One region of the Pseudomonas sp. S2_A10 genome, then DNA from elsewhere that is predicted to be linked to it. Evidence: predicted binding sites of a transcription regulator. Region 1 holds the regulator's gene; each other region holds the start of a gene.
What was found. The regulator FliA, encoded in region 1, starts transcription of late flagellar genes. The targets are predictions, from matches to a motif close to CTAAAGTTTNNNNNNNNNNNGCCGNTAA.
Positions count from the first base shown of each region.

Region 1 (4,262 bases):
GCACAACGTCCATCAGCTCTGCATCAACGCGACGCTCACCCTTGCGCAGGATGTCGAAAACGTTTTCGGCGATGTGACAGCACTCCACCAGCTCATTGAGCTGAAGGAAGCCGGCGCCCCCTTTTACAGTGTGGAAACCGCGAAAAATTGCATTGAGCAGATCTGCATCATCCGGGCGGCTTTCCAGCTCGACCAGTTGTTCGGACAGTTGCTCAAGAATCTCGCCGGCCTCAACCAGGAAATCCTGAAGGATCTCTTCATCGGCGCCGAAGCTCATTAATGGGGTGCTCCTACAGGTCTAAAAACCCAAAAAACCCGAATTCCGAAACTCTAGAATCCAAGGCTGGATAACAAATCGTCCACATCGTCCTGACCGGACACAACGTCTTCTCGTTTATCGGCATGAATCTGCGGACCTTCACCCTGCGAGAGATGTTTTTGTGGATCTTTTTCAGCAAGCATTGCGGCGCGGTCATGTTCGATGCCCGCAAAGCGGTCGACCTGACTGGCCATGAGCACGAGTTTGAGCAGATTGCTTTCGACTTCGGTGACCAGTTGGGTCACACGCTTGATCACTTGACCTGTGAGGTCCTGGTAATCCTGAGCCAGCAGGATGTCGTTGAGGTTGCTCGACACCGCACGGTTGTCCGTGCTGCTGCGTGACAGAAAACCGTCGACCCGGCGCGCCAGTTCACGGAACTCTTCAGCCCCGACCTCGCGACGCATGAAGCGGCCCCAATCGGCGCTCAACGTCTGCGCTTCATCAGCCAGACTGTTGACCACCGGGGTGGCGCTTTCCACCAGATCCATGGTGCGGTTGGCCGCGGCTTCCGTCAGCTTGACCACATAGCCCAGGCGTTCGGTGGCGTCGGTAATTTGCGACACTTCCTCGGCCTGCGGCATGTGCGGATCGATCTGGAAATTGACGATCGCACTGTGCAGTTCACGTGTGAGCTTGCCCACTTCCTGATACAGGCCGCGGTCACGGGTCTGATTGAGCTCATGGATCAGTTGCACCGCGTCGCCGAACTTGCCTTTTTCAAGGCTCTCGACCAGTTCGACCGCGTGTTTTTTCAGGGTCGATTCGAAATCGCCCTGTGATGATTCGTTATGCTCCATAGCTCCCCCGCGCATTCATCAGCCGATGCGTTCGAAAATCTTCTCGATTTTGTCTTTCAACGCTTGAGCCGTGAAAGGTTTGACTACGTAACCGTTCACACCGGCCTGAGCGGCCTCGATGATCTGCTCGCGCTTGGCTTCAGCAGTCACCATCAACACCGGGAGGTGCTTGAGTTTTTCATCGGCGCGCACGTGACGCAGCAGGTCGATACCGGTCATGCCCGGCATGTTCCAGTCCGTTACCAGAAAGTCGATGCTGCCGCTGTTGAGCACCGGAATGGCAGTGGTGCCATCGTCGGCCTCGACGGTGTTGGTGAACCCAAGATCGCGCAGCAGGTTCTTGATGATCCGCCGCATCGTTGAGAAGTCATCAACGATGAGGATTTTCATGTCTTTGTTCAATTCGACCTCCAAGCAGTCTTAAACGCGCCCAGCACCTGGACGCGCCACTTCAATCAATCGGCATAGCACTCGAAGTTTGTCTGGAGCACAACGGATCGAGACCGGCGCCGCTTATCACCGCACCAGCCTCGTTTCGCAGTGTCCCCACACTGCCTTCAGCGCGCTCGCCACTCCCCCAAACGCCCCCGCAGACGGGCCGCGCACTGGCTGTGTAACTGGCTGACCCGCGATTCACTGACGCCAAGGACTTCACCGATTTCCTTGAGGTTCAGCTCTTCGTCGTAGTACAGCGCCAACACCAGTCGCTCACGCTCCGGCAAATTGGCAATCGCGTCCGCCAGCGCCGCCTGGAAGCGTTCATCTTCCAGATCGCGTGACGGCTCCATATGAGCACTGGCGCCATCCTCGTGCAGCCCTTCGTGTTCGCCGTCCTGCAACAGGTCGTCGAAACTGAACAGGCGACTGCCCAAGGTGTCATTCAGAATCCCGTAGTAATCGTCGAGACTCAATTGGAGTTCGGCCGCAACCTCGTGATCTTTAGCGTCACGGCCGGTTTTAGCTTCAATCGAGCGAATCGCGTCGCTGACCATCCTGGTATTACGGTGAACCGAGCGTGGCGCCCAATCCCCTTTGCGCACTTCATCGAGCATCGCGCCGCGGATTCGAATGCCCGCGTACGTTTCGAAACTGGCGCCTTTGCTGGCGTCGTATTTGGTCGAGACTTCCAGCAAACCGATCATCCCGGCCTGGATCAGGTCTTCGACCTGCACGCTGGCCGGCAGGCGCGCCAGCAAGTGATAGGCAATGCGCTTGACCAGTGGCGCGTAACGCTCGATCAATTCGTATTGCGCGTCACGCGCCGACTTTTTGTAAAGATTCATGCCACTGGCGGTCATATCACAGGCCCTGCGGTTTGCTGCACGAGACGCTCGACGAAAAATTCCAGATGCCCGCGCGGGTTGGCGGGCAGCGGCCAGGTATCGACCTTCTGGGCGATGGCCTTGAAGGCCAGTGCGCACTTGGAACGGGGAAAGGCTTCGTAGACAGCGCGCTGCTTCTGCACTGCCTTGCGCACGCTTTCGTCGTATGGCACGGCGCCGACGTATTGTAGGGCGACGTCGAGGAAGCGATCCGTGACCTTGGTCAACTTGGCGAACAGGTTGCGCCCTTCCTGCGGGCTCTGCGCCATGTTGGCCAGCACGCGGAAGCGGTTCATGCCGTAATCGCGGTTGAGCAACTTGATCAGCGCGTAAGCATCGGTGATCGAAGTCGGCTCGTCGCAGACCACCAGCAACACTTCCTGGGCGGCGCGTACGAAACTGACTACCGAGTCACCAATACCCGCAGCGGTGTCGATCACCAGCACGTCGAGATTGTCGCCGATGTCGCTGAACGCCTGGATCAGGCCGGCGTGTTGCGCCGGGCTCAAGTGCACCATGCTCTGCGTGCCGGAGGCCGCCGGCACGATGCGAATCCCGCCCGGGCCTTGCAACAGCACGTCGCGCAGTTCGCAACGGCCTTCGATAACGTCGGCCAGTGTGCGCTTGGGTGTCAGCCCCAGCAGAACGTCGACGTTCGCCAGGCCCAGGTCGGCGTCCAGCAGCATGACCCGACGGCCAAGCTCTGCCAGCGCCAGCGACAAGTTCACTGACACGTTAGTCTTGCCGACGCCACCTTTGCCGCCGGTCACCGCGATCACCTGTACGGGATGCATGCTGCCCATGTTATTTCTTTACCTTGTCTTGCATAGACGGAGGCCACATTACTGGCTGCGCGTTCCTGATCGGAACAATGCGTGGCAGACCATCGATGTAGGTACAAAAACTGTTCATGATTACCTCAGCCAACCTGCTTGGTCGGGCTGTGATAGATATCAGCGAACATGTCAGCCATGGCTTCTTCGCTGGGTTCTTCCTGCATTTGCACGCTGACGGCGCGGCTGACCAATTGATGACGACGCGGCAGATGCAGATCATCCGGAATCCGTGGGCCATCGGTCAGGTACGCGACCGGCAATTCATGACTGATCGCCAGGCTCAACACTTCGCCGAGACTGGCCGTTTCATCCAGTTTAGTCAGGATGCAGCCGGCCAGCCCGCAACGCTTGTAACTGTGATAAGCGGCGGTTAGAACCTGTTTCTGGCTGGTGGTTGCCAGGACCAGATAATTTTTTGAGCGAATGCCACGCCCGGCCAGGCTCTCAAGCTGCATGCGCAACGCCGGATCACTGGCTTGCAGGCCGGCAGTATCGATCAAAACTACGCGTTTGCGTAGCAGTGGATCCAATGCCTGCACCAGCGACTGACCCGGATCGACGTGCGTTACCGGCACGTTGAGGATGCGCCCGAGGGTTTTCAATTGTTCCTGCGCGCCGATGCGGAAGCTGTCCATGCTTACCAGTGCAACGTTCTGCGCGCCGTACTTGAGCACATAACGCGCGGCGAGCTTGGCCAGCGTGGTGGTCTTGCCCATGCCGGCGGGGCCGACCATGGCAATCACACCGCCCTCTTCCAGCGGCTCGACTTCCGGCACGGCAATCATCCGCGCCAGGTGGGCCAACAGCATGCGCCAAGCCTGACGGGGTTCTTCGATATCGGTGATCATCGCCAACAGATCGCGCGACAGCGGGCCGGACAGGCCGATGCGCTGCAGACGGCGATACAGATTGGCCTGGGCCGGACGGCTGCCTTGCAGCTGATTCCAGGCCAGGGTGCCGAGCTGCACTTCCATCAGCTCGCGCA
Region 1 is NZ_CP162773.1:3,643,142-3,647,403, reverse strand. It holds gene AB4N41_RS16430 (chemotaxis protein CheA) at 1-277, opposite strand, end outside; gene AB4N41_RS16425 (protein phosphatase CheZ) at 331-1,119, opposite strand; gene AB4N41_RS16420 (chemotaxis response regulator CheY) at 1,138-1,509, opposite strand; gene fliA (RNA polymerase sigma factor FliA) at 1,677-2,417, opposite strand; gene fleN (flagellar synthesis regulator FleN) at 2,414-3,244, opposite strand; gene flhF (flagellar biosynthesis protein FlhF) at 3,361-4,262, opposite strand, start outside.

Region 2 (4,262 bases), 2.7 Mb from region 1:
GAATGCCACAGGCTTTTTCCAGGAAGACCCGGAACTGTTCGAAATCCAAATTACCCGTAGACAATGATGCCGCCTCTTAAATCGTGTTGACCGCCAGGGACAGAAGGTCCCTAGCTGATATCTGCTGCTTTGATCCGGTCGACTACCCGGGATGCGAGGTCATCAGGACGGAATTTGGCCAGAAAGTCATCAGCACCGACTTTCTTCACCATCGCCTGATTGAATACCCCCGACAACGAAGTATGCAGGATGATATGGAGCTTTTGCATGCGTGCGTCGCCGCGGATTTCCGCCGTCAGGGTGTACCCGTCCATCTCCGGCATCTCGATGTCGGAAATCATCATCAGGAACTCTTCTTCCGGCTTCTTGCCCTCGTCGACCAGCTTGCGCAGGTAATCCAGCGCCTGCTTGCCGTCGTTCAGCGCCACCACTTCGACACCGATGGTCTGCAGACAACGCGTGACCTGCTTGCGCGCCACCGACGAGTCATCGACCGTCAGCACCCGCAGCGACAATGCCTTGGTCTGCGTCTCGACATCGACCACGCCCACCGAAATCGCTTCCGGCGTCGGCGCCACTTCGGCCAGCACCTTCTCGACGTCGATGATTTCGACCAACTGGTTGTCGACCCGCGTCACAGCGGTCAGGTAGTGATCGCGACCGGTACCCTTGGGTGGCGGATGGATCTCTTCCCAGTTCATGTTGACGATGCGCTCCACCGAGCGGACCAGGAAACCCTGGGTCTTGGTGTTGTACTCCGTGATGATCACGAACGGACTGTTCTTGTCTTTCAACGCACCGGAGCCCGTTGCCATTGCCAGATCCAGGATCGGAATGGTCGCTCCCCGTATATTCGCTACCCCGCACACGACAGGACTGGATTTGGGCATCAACGTCAGCGACGGGCATTGCAACACTTCCCGTACCTTGAACACGTTGATCCCATAGAGCTGCGGCCCGTCGAGACGGAACAACAGCAGCTCGAGGCGATTCTGCCCTACCAGTTGCGTGCGCTGGTTCACCGAATCCATTACACCAGCCATGCCCAGACTCCTACACCAACGCCAAGTGTTGTTGCGACGCACATTCATTGCTAAACGGCACGGCGCTTGCTTTTTAACTCGTATGAACGCTCAAACGACATTTTCCCGACGCCTGACATCTTCCCTTCGCAAAGGGCTTTGCGCGGTGTCCGCCGTTTGCTGCTTGCTTGCTGGCAGTCCTGCCCATGCAGATGCGGTTACCTTGCCTGATATGCTTATCGGCGTGACTCAGGGCTTTCTTGAATTCACCGTAGAAGACTATTTGGCTTCCAGTCAAACCGAAGGCCGCTACGAAATCGAAGTCAACCAGCTCGACCCGCGCATGCGCATGCCCATGTGCGACAAGGAATTGACAGCCACGCTGGAGAGCCCGGCACGCCCGCTGGGCCGCGTCACGGTGAAGGTTCGCTGCGAAGGCAGTTCGCCCTGGACGGTGTTCGTACCCGCTCAAGTCCGCCTGTTTCGCGAGATCGTGACGACCACTCGTCCGCTGAAACGCGCCGGCATTATCGAGCCGCAGGACGTGACCTTGCGCGAGCGCGACGTCAGCACGATCAACCAGGGTTTCCTGACCTCGGTCGACGAAGCGATCGGGCAGAAACTTACCCGACCAACGGTCGCCGATCAGGTCATCACACTGGTGCATCTGGAACAGGCCGAAGTGGTCCGCAAGGGTGATCAGGTGGTGATCACTGCGCGCAGCGGCACCCTTGCCGTACGCATGCCGGGGGAAGCGCTCTCCAATGGCGGGATGAAAGAACAGATTCGAGTAAAAAACCTTAATTCTCAGAGAGTTATCAAGGCGCAGGTGATTGCGCCGGGACAGGTCGAAGTGGCCATGTAAAAGCCTCGTGGAGAAAACTGGCGCCGATCCCGTCGCTTCCCTAAACTGTGCCGCAGCAGGTCTCGCAACGGCGCATGCAAGCTTATGGTTGATTGGGCCTAAAGTTTTTCAGGGGATAGCCGAAAACATGGCAAGCGTCCAAATTCCCAGAGGTTTTTTATCATGGTTATCGATTTCAACCGATTGAACAGTTCCTCGTCACTAACCGGCAGCACACGTACCAGCAACGCCAAGGAAAGCGCTGAAAACAGCCCCTCCGCGCCGCTGAATACCCAGGCCGAACAGGCCAATGTCGCCAAAAGCGGGGAGTCGGTACACCTCAGCAATGAGGCTCAACAGTTGCAGAAGGTCACTGACAAGCTGCGCGATCAGCCTGCTGTCGACAAAGCCCGTGTGGCCGAGTTGAAAGCCGCGATTGCCGATGGCAGCTATAAAGTCGACAGCAACCGTGTAGCCAGCAAACTGCTCAACTTCGAAGCCCAGCGCTAGGCTTTTGCCGGCGCCAGGCTTTTGGACGCTTAAACCCCAAGGCCAGCCATGCACGACACTAACTTATTGCAACTGATCAACGACGACTTTGCTCCAGCGCAACAATTGCTGGAGTTATTGCAAACCGAATCCCTCGCTTTGCATGGTCGCGACATGCCGTTGCTGGAAGAAATTCTGGCGACCAAGCAAGCGTTGATCATTCTGCTCGAGCAGCATGGCCGCAAGCGCAGCGAAATCCTCGCCAGCCTCAACCTGCCGACCGATCGCACAGGTCTTGAGCAACTGGCCAGCCAGTCGAGCATTGGCGACCAGTTGCTGACCCAGGGCGATGCCCTGACCGCGCTGATCGCCCAATGCCAGGCAGCCAACGTCAAGAATGGCCAGTCGATCCAGATCCAGCAGGCGACCACGGCCAACCAGCTGAAGATCCTCACCGGCGGTGAGCCGCCAGCGCTGTACGACGCCAGCGGCACCTTTGCCAAACCGGTCAAGCCGCGAACGCTCAGCCAGGCATGAGCCATTCGCTGACCCTGCACTATCCACTCGCGCAACATGCTGGCAAAATACTGGCCAGTCGTAGTCTTATTTTGTCTGGAGATTGAAGAACCGTGTCCAACACCCTAAGCGCGGATGATGCTCCGCAGCCTCCGAAGGTGCTCACCACGCCACTGGAAATCTCCAGCAACCTGCGCCAGCTGCAAGACAGCCACGATCCACTGATCATCACCTTCCATGAACGCAGCCAGCGTTTTCAGAGTTACCTGATCAAGGTCGACCGCGAAACCGCGACGATCGCCCTGGACGAAATGATCCCGCGCGATGGCGAGCGCTTCCTGCAAGCGGGCGAACCGTTCAAGGTCGAAGGCTTTCATGACGGCGTGCGCATCGCTTGGGAATGCAACGGCACGCTGAACATCGAAGAATCCGACGGCGACCGTTTTTACACCGGCGACCTGCCGAGCGAAGTGGTCTACCACCAGCGCCGCAACGCCTTCCGCGCTGCGTTGAAACTCACCGACCTGGTCAGCGTTGAACTGGGCGGCGAAAAGCTCAAGGTTCCTCTGCACGGCAAGCTGCTGGACATCTCCGCCACCGGCTGCAAATTCCGTTTCGAAGGCGACATCACTGATCGCCTGCAACTGGGCCAGGTCTACGACCGCCTGATCGCCCCGCCGCTGTTCGGCAATCAGCCAACATCGGTCGAGCTGCGCTACCTGCACTTCGAAGAAAAACTCAACATCACCTTCGCCGGTCTGCGCTTCCACAACATCAGTGGCCAGGCTGCGCGCAACGTCGAGCGTTTCGTTTACCAGTTGCAGCGTGAAGCACGGCGTTTCGACAAAGACGATCTCTGAGTCGCAGCGACAAATAAAAAGGGCAGTCGTGTGCGGGACTGCCCTTTTTTATGCGCCGGTGTTTATCTTCGGCTCAGGGCCTGCCACCACTGATATCCGGCGCAGGCTTGTCGTCATCGCCGCTGTCCTGCTCGGTTTCAACGACTGCATCCGGCTGCACTTCGGGCTCAGGCTCAGGATTGACCGGCGCCGGATCCTGCACCATCTGCTCCTGCACGACCTGCTCATCAACACGCGGATCGAGCGCCGCCACCAGCGGCGAACTCGACATGCTGTCCGGCATTGCCACGTGATGCAGCGGTGCGTCGTCGACCTGATGCAGGTTGGTCACTGCTTTCGGACGAATCCGCCAGACCAGCACCAGCGCGAAGAAACTGAAGAACGCATACAGGCTCTGACTGCCGAGAAACTTCATCAGCACACCCGCGAGCAGCGGCCCGATGCTCGCACCAACACCATAAGTCACCAGCAGCATGGCGGTCAGCGACACGCGGCGATCGCCTTCGACGTGGTCGTTGGAAAACGCCACCG
Region 2 is NZ_CP162773.1:383,883-388,144, forward strand. It holds gene cheR (protein-glutamate O-methyltransferase CheR) at 1-64, opposite strand, end outside; gene AB4N41_RS01765 (chemotaxis protein CheV) at 111-1,043, opposite strand; gene flgA (flagellar basal body P-ring formation chaperone FlgA) at 1,126-1,887, shown strand; gene flgM (flagellar biosynthesis anti-sigma factor FlgM) at 2,050-2,376, shown strand; gene AB4N41_RS01780 (flagella synthesis protein FlgN) at 2,425-2,892, shown strand; gene AB4N41_RS01785 (flagellar brake protein) at 2,985-3,731, shown strand; gene AB4N41_RS01790 (MFS transporter) at 3,805-4,262, opposite strand, start outside.
Region 2: a site for FliA is predicted at 1,986-2,013, ahead of flgM (flagellar biosynthesis anti-sigma factor FlgM). Genes of this name have one in related genera too.

Region 3 (4,262 bases), 3.0 Mb from region 1:
CTGGCGTACTTGGGCATCAGCTCGTCTTTGAGGTGAGCGACTTCGCGGTCCAGAGTGATCGATTCGATGGCGCGGTGAGCGCGCAGCATGATGGTGCCACCCGGGGTCTCGTAGCAGCCACGGGACTTCATGCCGACGTAACGGTTTTCGACGATGTCGAGACGACCGATGCCGTGCTCGCCGCCGATCTTGTTCAGCGTCGCCAGTACGGTGGCCGGGGTCATTTCGACGCCGTCCAGCGCGACGATGTCGCCGTTGCGGTAAGTCAGTTCCAGGTATTGCGGGGTGTCGGGAGCCTTCTCCGGGGAGACGGTCCAGCGCCACATGTCTTCTTCGTGCTCGGTCCAGGTGTCTTCCAGCACGCCGCCTTCATAGGAGATGTGCAGCAGGTTGGCGTCCATCGAGTACGGGGATTTTTTCTTGCCGTGGCGTTCGATCGGGATCGCGTGCTTCTCGGCGTAGTCCATCAGCTTCTCGCGCGACAGCAGGTCCCACTCGCGCCAAGGGGCGATCACTTTCACGCCTGGCTTGAGCGCGTAGGCGCCCAGTTCGAAGCGCACCTGGTCGTTGCCCTTGCCGGTGGCGCCATGGGAAATGGCGTCGGCGCCGGTTTCGTTGGCGATTTCGATCAGGCGCTTGGCGATCAGCGGACGGGCGATGGAGGTACCCAGCAGGTACTCGCCTTCGTAAACGGTGTTGGCGCGGAACATCGGGAACACGAAATCACGCACGAACTCTTCGCGCAGATCGTCGATGTAAATTTCTTTGACGCCCATGGCCTGAGCCTTGGCGCGGGCCGGCTCGACCTCTTCGCCTTGACCGAGATCGGCGGTGAAAGTCACCACTTCACAGTTATAAGTATCCTGCAGCCACTTGAGGATCACCGAAGTGTCCAGGCCGCCGGAATACGCCAGAACGACCTTGTTTACGTCCGCCATGCCATCACTCCACGGGGTTCTACGGAAAGCCGGGGAGTCTACCGCTCAAACGCGATAATTTACAGAGGCGCGACAGCTTAAGACGACAAAGCGACAGAATCTGTCGAGAGCGCGACGATGACCGGCGAGTCAGGAAGTCGCTGCGGCGGTGGCTGGCGTACTCGCTTGCGGCGCTGGCGCAGGGGCTGTGGTCGGTGCCACACGCGACAGTTTCACGTTGACCCGGCGATTCTTCGCACGATTGGCCTTGCTGGTGTTCGGCACGATCGGATACTGCTCGCCGTGGAAACGCACGGTGATCTGCGATTCCTGAATGCCGTTGGCCTTGAAGAAATCGACTACCGCCAGCGCGCGGCGGCGCGACAATTCGCGGTTGGTCAGACGATTGCCGCTGTTGTCGGAATGGCCGTCGAGGTCAATGTGGTTCACCGTCGGGTCGGCCTTCATGTATTCGAGCATCACTTGCAGCTTGGCCTTGGCAGCCGGGTCCAGCTCAACGCCTTCGCCGGGAAAGCCTATCTGCGACTGCTTGATCTGGTCGAAATTCTGCGGCAGCAATTTCGCCACGCAGCCTTGATAGTCGTTGAACGCCTTGCTGAATTTCACCGGCAGCAAACGCACTTCCGACACCCGGCCATCGCCAGACGCACGGCGAACTACCGGGCTACGGCCGTCCAGCAGACCGCTGATCAGCCCACCGGCCTGGGATTGCGAGCTGTTGAACAACACATTGCCACTGCCCAGCCGTACCGAGCCCAGATTGATATCGCCGCGCCCCGGTTGCCACGGTGCAGCGGCAGCGAGCAACGTCGCCGAGCCGCCACCAAGCATGGCGTTGTAGGCATTCAGGCGAAAGATCGCCTGCTCACCGGCCTTGCGCACGAATTCGCCCGAGCCGAAATCAGTGATCGGTTGCGTCAGGCGGCATTCGAACTTGTCGCCGGCGACCGTCCACTCAATGTTCTCCAGACGGGTCTGGTAAGTCAGCGCCATCGCGGGAAGGCTGGCAAACACACTGAGCAGGGCTAAATAACGCTGGCGCACGGGAGGCTCCATTGGCTTGTGAAACACAAACACCGATTCACACAATGTTTACGGCATACCTTCGGGATATCGGACGCTTGTGGCAAAACTTGATAGCGGGTGCCTGCAAGAGTCTTTTCCGGTAGCATTCGCCTCAGTTTGACCCGCCTGGAATCCCCTCATGTCCGACCGCCTGACCCTGCTGCGTCCCGACGACTGGCACATTCATCTTCGCGATGGTGCCGTGTTGACCAATACCGTTGCCGATGTGGCCCGCACCTTCGGGCGCGCGATCATCATGCCGAACCTGGTACCGCCGGTGCGCAACGCCGCTGAAGCCGACGGCTATCGTCAGCGCATTCTCGCTGCCCGCCCGGCCGGCAGTCAGTTCGAGCCGTTGATGGTGCTGTACCTCACCGACCGCACCCAACCGGAAGAAATTCGTCAGGCCAAGGCCAGCGGTTTCGTCTACGCCGCCAAGCTTTACCCGGCCGGCGCGACCACCAATTCCGATTCCGGCGTGACCAGCATCGACAAGATCTTCCCGGCGCTGGAAGCCATGGCCGAAGTCGGCATGCCGCTGTTGATCCACGGTGAAGTCACCCGTGGCGACGTCGATGTGTTCGACCGCGAAAAAATCTTCATCGATGAGCACATGCGCCGCGTGGTCGAGCGCTTCCCGACGCTGAAAGTGGTGTTCGAGCACATCACCACCGGTGACGCCGTGCAATTCGTCAACGAGGCTTCGGCCAACGTCGGCGCGACCATCACCGCGCACCACCTGTTGTACAACCGTAATCACATGCTGGTGGGCGGGATTCGGCCACATTTCTATTGCTTGCCGATCCTCAAGCGCAACACCCATCAGGAAGCCTTGCTCGATGCCGCCACCAGCGGCAGCGCCAAGTTCTTCCTCGGCACCGACTCGGCGCCCCACGCCCAGCACGCCAAGGAAGCCGCCTGCGGTTGCGCCGGTTGCTACACCGCCTACGCCGCCATCGAGATGTATGCCGAAGCGTTTGAACAGCGTAATGCGCTGGACAAGCTCGAAGCCTTCGCCAGCCTCAACGGCCCGCGTTTCTACGGCCTGCCGGCAAACACCGATCGCATCACCCTGGTTCGCGAAGAATGGACTGCCCCAACCAGCCTGCCATTTGGCGAGCTGACCGTTATCCCGCTGCGCGCCGGTGAAAAACTGCGCTGGCGCCTGCTGGAGGAACACGCGTGAGTGAAGAGCATTTCGACGATGAGCTGGACGGTCAAAGTGGTGGCGGCGGTTCCCGTCACCCGATGGCAGCGCGTTTTCGCGGCTACCTGCCGGTTGTCGTCGACGTAGAAACCGGTGGCTTCAACGCAGCCACCGATGCCCTGCTGGAGATTGCCGCGACCACCATCGCCATGGATGAAAAGGGTTTCGTCTACCCGGATCACACCTACTTCTTCCGCGTCGAGCCATTCGAAGGTGCGAACGTTGAAGCGGCAGCGCTGGAGTTCACCGGGATCAAGCTTGATCATCCGCTGCGCATGGCCGTCAGTGAAGAAACCGCGCTGACTGATATTTTCCGTGGCATCCGCAAGGCCCTGAAAGCCAACGGCTGCAAGCGGGCGATTCTGGTCGGGCACAACAGCAGCTTCGATCTGGGCTTTCTCAACGCCGCAGTCGCGCGGCTGGACATGAAGCGCAACCCGTTCCACCCGTTCTCCAGTTTCGACACGGCGACTCTGGCGGGTCTGGCGTACGGTCAGACCGTGCTGGCGAAAGCCTGTCAGGCCGCCGGCATCGATTTCGACGGTCGTGAGGCGCACTCGGCGCGCTACGACACCGAAAAGACCGCTGAGCTGTTCTGCGGCATCGTCAATCGCTGGAAACAGATGGGCGGCTGGGAAGACTTCGACGACTGATCGTCGGCAAACAAATCCCGCGCATAAAAAAACCGGCCACATGGGCCGGTTTTTTTGTACCTCGACGTTGCGCCTTACAGGGCCGCAGCGTTCTCGGTCAGGTAAGCCGCAACGCCTTCTGGCGAAGCGTTCATGCCTTTGTCGCCTTTCTTCCAGTTGGCCGGGCACACTTCGCCGTGCTCTTCGTGGAATTGCAGCGCGTCGACCAGACGGATCAGCTCTTCCATGTTACGGCCCAGCGGCAGGTCGTTGATGATCTGCGAGCGAACCACGCCTTTGTCGTCGATCAGGAACGCGCCGCGGAAAGCCACGCCGCCTTCGGATTCAACGTCGTAAGCCTTGGCGATGTCGTGCTTCATGTCGGCAGCCATGGTGTATTTCACCTGGCCGATGCCGCCA
Region 3 is NZ_CP162773.1:669,853-674,114, forward strand. It holds gene AB4N41_RS03015 (argininosuccinate synthase) at 1-938, opposite strand, end outside; gene AB4N41_RS03020 (flagellar protein MotY) at 1,068-1,982, opposite strand; gene pyrC (dihydroorotase) at 2,143-3,189, shown strand; gene rnt (ribonuclease T) at 3,186-3,863, shown strand; gene AB4N41_RS03035 (peroxiredoxin) at 3,938-4,262, opposite strand, start outside.
Region 3: a site for FliA is predicted at 2,049-2,076, ahead of AB4N41_RS03020 (flagellar protein MotY). Genes of this name have one in related genera too.